DNA from 2 places in the Methylobacterium nigriterrae genome. Region 2 is predicted to be linked to the other one. Evidence: predicted binding sites of a transcription regulator. Region 2 holds the regulator's gene; the other holds the start of a gene.
The links. The regulator PhoB, encoded in region 2, activates phosphate uptake and scavenging genes when phosphate is short. The targets are predictions, from matches to a motif close to TGTCATNNANCTGTCAT.
Positions count from the first base shown of each region.

Region 1 (3,181 bases), on a different contig from region 2:
CCGTGTAGCCCTTGAGCGTCTTGGCCTCAGTCTCCGAGAAGGCCGCGCCGGATTTCGGCAGCAGACGGATCGCGTCGGAGGCGAGGTACATGTCGTTACGCACGTTGGAAGTCGCACCTGCGGGGACCTGACGGATCGAACCGTAGTTCTTCACCACGTCCGCGATGTCCGCCGATAAGGCAGCCAAGGCGCCAAACACCTCCGGCCTGTTCAGCTCCTTCGCCTTCAGCGCACCGGCGACCGTCTTGCGAGCCTGGGCCGCATCAGGCTGCACCGTTCCGTCGGCACGAGCGGCGAACAAGGTGCTGGCAGCCTGCGAGTTCTGCACGAAGGCCGGCGTCGCATCCGCCGTCATCGTTCGGTTCAGCGCGTAGGCGGTGGGCGCCGCGCCGATCAGGATGAGCATGATCAGGCCCATGCCCTTCTGCCCGTCGTTGCCGCCGTGGAAGAAGGAGACGAGGGTGCAGGTCAGGATCAACAGGCCACGGATCCAGAGCGGGGGCGGCGTGTCGCCCTTCGGAGCTTCGTACAGGTCCTTACGGCGGACCGTGAACTTGAGGGCCAGCAACAAGAGCGCGGCAAGCACGAACCCACAGACCGGGCTGAAGGCCAGCGCCCTGAACACGCCGAGCGCCTGGTTCCAGTCGACGCCCGAGGTGCCGTCCTGGCCGCCCATGAATTGGTTGGCGAGACCGACGCCGAGAACCGAGCCAATCAAGGCATGCGAGGAGGAGTTCGGTAAGCCGAGGGCCCAGGTGCCAAGATTCCAGATGATGGCGGCGAGCAGCAGGGCGAAGATCATGGCGTAGCCCGCGCCTGAGCCGACCTGCAGGATCAGTTCGACGGGCAGCAGGGTCACGATGGCGTAGGCGACCGCTCCCGATGAGAGCAGGACGCCCAGGAAGTTGAAGGCGCCCGACCAGATCACCGCGACGAGAGGCGGCATCGAGTGGGTGTAGATCACGGTGGCGACCGCGTTGGCGGTGTCGTGGAAGCCGTTCACGAATTCGAAGCCCAGCGCGATCAGGAGCGCGAGGCCGAGAAGCACGAAGGCGCCAACGGCCAGGGGCTCCTGGTGGACAGCGTTCATGTCGGCGACCAGGCTGACGACCGCGTAGCCAAGTCCGGCGACGAGGACGAGTAAGAAGGCGATGACGCCGCTCGGGTGGATGCCGTGGTCAAGGCGAGGCTTGCCGGTTGGCGCATGGCTTACTGTTCCGCTCGGGGCCAGAGCTGCGTCGGACATCATCGCCTCAAGAAAATTTTGTGAACTAGACCGGGATTAAAGACGCCACATGACAAATGGGTGACATCTTGACTGCAATGAGATATATTAAGGATCTCGGCTGCTAGCTGCTGAGCTGTGGAAGTATTGCATCATTAACTGCGATTTTCCTCGGCGCGAGTGCGAATCAGGCGACCGCGGACTGGAAGGCTGTCCCGCTGCAAATTCGCTTGATCAACTGCGCATGACATTACAGCCGCCGTTGCCGTGTTGGCTTCTTCCTCAATAGCAGACCCTCTCTGCGACAAGGCGGAAGGTCCGGAAGGGGTCGTGATGAGGCTTTGGATGGGATCGCGCTGAAGGTCCGCTTCTTTGGTTTGAACGCTGAAAGCCGTCATTCAGCTTTCGGCCACCTTCGGTCGTTCCGCTTCGCTGCACGAGTGAACCTTCATCTCTATGCGTTGAGCGGAGGGCGGATCCAGCTCGCAATGCGGGACAGTCGCAACGCGATGAGCCCTGTCCATCCGGTTGGCTGCTCCGCACCACGGCCCGCGCCAGCGTCAGCATGGAAATAATCGTGGAACGGTACGAACAACACGCCGCTGCTGTCTGAACTTGTCTCAAGGCTGGGAAGCAACGTTATTGCTCGGCTGATTGCCGCCGAGGTGACCATGACCTCCAAAGAATCAGGCCTGGGTCACGCTGCTCCCATGCAGGGGGGCGGCTTCTACAACCAGCACGCGCAACTGCAAGCCTGCGGTGGCGCAATCGGCCTTGGTCTGCTCTCTCAAGCCGTCGATGCGCTGCAATCGCTCGAGCCACCTCTGACCATCGCCGACTTCGGGTGCGCCCAAGGGCGCAACTCACTATCGCCCCTGCGCATCGCGATCGAAAGGCTGCGCGAGCGCGCCGACAGCGAAATCCCGATCTCCGTCGTGCACACGGACCAGCCCGAGAACGACTTCACCTCGCTGTTCGTGCTTTTGAGGGACAGCCAAGAGAGCTACCTGAACTTGGATCATCCGATCTTCGCCTCGGCGATCGGGCGCTCGTTTTACGAACAGATCCTTCCGTCTGCATCGGTCACGCTGGGTTGGAGTTCGTTTGCCGCGCATTGGCTCAGCGCCAATCCGGTCCCGGAGCCCGGCCACATCTGGACGCGCCTGACGCCGCCCGGCGTGCGCGCCCACTTTGCGCAACAGGCTGCGAGCGACTGGCGAACATTCCTCTCGCGCAGGGCCTGTGAGCTGAGAACAGGTGGGCGCCTGGTTGTCGTCCAGCCGGCTCTGGAGGAGGCGGAGACGACATCGTTTTCAGTCCTGATGGGATGGGCCCAGGCGGAGTTGGAGCTATTGACGGAGACGGGCTTTCTGCAACCGGCGGAACTCTCCCGCATGGTCATCCTGCAGTACGAGCGTCACCCGTCAGAGGTGCGCGCACCATTCGGCGATGGTGCGTTTGCGGGCTTGGTTGTGGAGGCAGAGAACCTCAGCAGGCTTCCTGATCCGTTCTGGACTGCCTATCAAGCGAACGGTGATCGGGACGCGCTGGCGGAGCGCTATGTGCGGTTCTTCCAGGCACCATTTCAGCCGTCCCTGTTTGCGGCGCTCGACGAAAGTCGCAGCCCTGAGTTCCGCCAAGAGTTTGCCGCGCGCCTTGAGGCGGCCCTGCGTCAGCGTATCGTTGCCGAGCCCCGATGCCTGCTGACGCCGCTGATGGTCCACGCGATCCTCGTCACCAAGCGATGATGGCTGCATCCGGCATGCACCGGGATGCAAATGCCGGCTTCGTGCCCATAACGCTCGTACTCGCCGCCGTCCCGGCAGACCGAAAGCAGCCATTGCAACGGCTCGGCTCGAGGGCCGGATTGCGCCACTACCGGACCTTGGCTCCGAGCCGGGAAACGGACCTTCGGCTTCGCGCCCATTTCGGCCATCCAAACGACTTGGAGAGCGT
Region 1 covers NZ_JBAWTG010000027.1:11,257-14,437, reverse strand. The annotation lists gene WDW90_RS15790 (inorganic phosphate transporter) at 1-1,246, opposite strand, end outside; gene WDW90_RS15785 (class I SAM-dependent methyltransferase) at 1,897-2,973, shown strand.
Region 1: WDW90_RS15790 (inorganic phosphate transporter) is a predicted target of PhoB. The motif match lies at 1,296-1,312, and genes of this name have one in related genera.

Region 2 (3,181 bases):
CCGCTTCGGCTGAGCCGCCCGCGGGCGCATCCCTCCCTCACCGCGGTCCCGCCCGGCGGGCCGATCGAGGACGCCAGACCATGTCCGAGCACATCGTCACCTCCTACGACACCGACCTCGAGGACCTGCGCCGCTCGATCGCCGAGATGGGGGGCGTCGCCGAGAAGATGATGGCGGATGCGAGCGTCGCCCTCGTGCGCCGCGACACCGCACTCGCCCAGAACGTCATCGCGGCCGACAAGCGCCTCGACGTGCTCCAGCGCGAGATCGAGGAGCGCGCCGTGCTCCTCATCGCCCGCCGCCAGCCGCTCGCCATCGACCTGCGCGAGACGATCTCGGCGATCCGCGTCTCGGGCGACCTCGAGCGCATCGGGGACCTCGCCAAGAACATCGCCAAGCGCGTCGTGGCGATCAGCGATCAGGCCCAGCCGCAGAAGATCGTGCTCGGCGTCCAGCACATGAGCGACCTCGTGCAGGAGCAGCTCAAGGACGTGCTCGACGCCTACGGGGCCCGCGACACCAAGGCCGCCCACGACGTCTGGCAGCGCGACGGCGCCATCGACGCCCTCTACAACTCCCTGTTCCGCGAGCTCCTGACCTACATGATGGAGGACCCGCGCAACATCTCGTTCTGCACGCACCTCCTGTTCTGCGCCAAGAACGTCGAGCGGATCGGCGACCACACCACCAACATCGCCGAGACGATCCACTATCTCGTCACCGGCGTGACCCTGACCGACCGCCCGAAGGACGACGCCTCGAACTACGCCACGATCGCGCCCCGGGCCGGGGCCTGAGGCGATCCGGCTTTGACGAGACCATGAGCACCCGCATCCTGATCGTCGAGGACGAGGAGGCCCTCACGCTCCTCCTCCGCTACAACCTCGAGGCCGAGGGCTACATCGTCGACTCGGCCGTGCGCGGCGACGAGGCCGACCTGCGCCTGCACGAGCAACTGCCCGACCTGATCCTGCTCGACTGGATGCTTCCGGGCCTGTCCGGCATCGAGCTGTGCCGCCGCATCCGGGCGCGCCGCGAGACCGAGCGCCTGCCGATCATCATGCTGACCGCTCGCGGCGAGGAGGGCGACCGCATCCGCGGCCTCGGCACGGGCGCGGACGACTACATCGTCAAGCCGTTCTCGGTGCCGGAACTCCTCGCCCGCGTGCGCGCGCTCCTGCGGCGCGCCAAGCCCGCCCACGTGGCCAGCCTCCTGATCGCGGGCGACATCGAGCTCGACCGGATGAGCCACCGGATCCGCCGCTCGGGCCGCGAGATCCATCTCGGCCCCACCGAGTTCAAGCTCCTCGAGTTCCTGATGCAGAGCCCGGGCCGGGTGTTCTCGCGCGAGCAGCTCCTCGACGGCGTCTGGGGCCACGACGTCTACATCGACGAGCGCACGGTCGACGTCCATGTCGGGCGCCTGCGCAAGGCGATCAACCGCCCGCGCCAGTCCGACCCGATCCGCACCGTGCGCGGCTCCGGCTATTCCTTCGACGAGATGTTCTCAGGCGTCGAGTAGGGCGCGGCCGGACAGGATCGGGCTCGCGTCCCCTCTGCCGTGGGGGACAGGGCGAGGTCCTTCCGGACAGGGCGCATCCCGCGCCCGGTCCGCGTTCCGCGGATTCTCCCGCGCGGGCGAGGCGCGCGGCGCCGGCCGGCCTCAGCGGAAGCCCGCGACCCTCCGGTCCCGCTTGCGCTCGGCGGCGGGCTGGTAGGCGATCTGGGCGTGGTGGCTGCAATAGGGCAGGCCGGTGATGGCGCGGCCGCCGCAGAATCGGAACTCGGGGGTCGTCGGGTCGCCCATCGGCCAGCGGCACATCGATTCGCGCAGATCCATGATCGTGACCCGCTCCGAGACCGCGAGCGGCACCTGGTCGGCGGCCGAGGCCGGCGCCGCGGCCGGCGGGAAATCGGGGGCCGGGCGGTGCGAGGCGATCGCGATCGGCTCGGGCGCGTCGGCGGCGATCTCGGCCACGGTCGCGGCCTCGATCTCGCCCTCGGCCTCGCGCAGGGGCCGCTTGCGGCCGTTCACGGGGGCGCCGGCCACCGGCTTGACCCGGCCGGCGAGACCCAGCCGGTGCACCTTGCCGATGACCGCGTTGCGGGTGACGCCGCCGAGCTGCGCGGCGATCTTGCTGGCGCTCTGGCCGTCTTCCCACAGGCGGCGCAGAAGGTCGACGCGCTCGTCCGTCCAGCTCAGGCTCGCTTCCGTCATCGCCCCCTCCGAACGCTGCGATCACCGCTTCCGCCCCCCGGCGGACCCGACGCGGTTCGGACGCACGAGGCCCAACGCGGCCCGCGTGCGAGCCGCGTCCATGCGGAGCCTGCCGGTGCGAAATCCGTCCGTGTGCGCCACTGGTGATGGCCGCCGCGCGTGTTCCCTGCGGCAACGGTCCGAACCTACAAGAGGCCTCGTGGACGATGCAAGAGTCGACGATCAGACTCGGCCGCCGGGCGTCCGCGGTTTCCACCGGCAATGGCCGCGCCGCGCCGGCCGGCCGCTCACGACGCCGGCGCCTGTGGCGGCCTTGCATCAGCCGATCACCGTCGCGTCAATTGCCGCGCTCGGCCGGGAACGCTAGAATGGCCAAGCTCGTTCGGTTGGGGGTGCAATCGGAAGCTTGAGCGCTGGGACTTGGCGATGGCACGTCGGTTGGATTGGTTGCGCGGCGCCCTCGCGCTCGGGCTGGCGGGTCATCTCGCCGCCTGCTCGTCTATTCCGCGGATTCCCTACACCGCCGAGCAGGCGGCGTACGCGAGCGTGCCGGGCATCCCCGCCGCCCGCGCCTTCGCGGACGCTTCCTCCGAGACCTTCGCCGAGATGGCCGCGCGGCCCGAGGCCAAGCGCCAGGCCTTCAACTATCTCGCCCTGTCGGGCGGCGGCGGCGACGGCGCCTACGGGGCCGGCATCCTGAACGGCTGGACCGCCTCCGGCACCCGGCCGGAATTCTCCCTCGTCTCGGGCGTGAGCACGGGCGCGCTGATCGCGCCCTTCGCGTTCCTCGGGCCGGCCTACGATCCCTACCTCACCGACATCTACACGAGCGGCGTCGCCGCGACGCTGGTGCAGTCGCCGAGCCTCACCAACGTGCTGTTCGGCTCGGGCCTGTTCGGGGACGGCCGCCTGCGCGACCTGATCGGGCGCTACGTCACGCCGGACCTCCTCGCCGCGGTGGCC
Region 2 covers NZ_JBAWTG010000020.1:41,769-44,949, forward strand. The annotation lists gene pstB (phosphate ABC transporter ATP-binding protein PstB) at 1-13, shown strand, start outside; gene phoU (phosphate signaling complex protein PhoU) at 81-797, shown strand; gene phoB (phosphate regulon transcriptional regulator PhoB) at 821-1,522, shown strand; gene WDW90_RS13150 (GcrA family cell cycle regulator) at 1,664-2,218, opposite strand; gene WDW90_RS13155 (patatin-like phospholipase family protein) at 2,645-3,181, shown strand, end outside.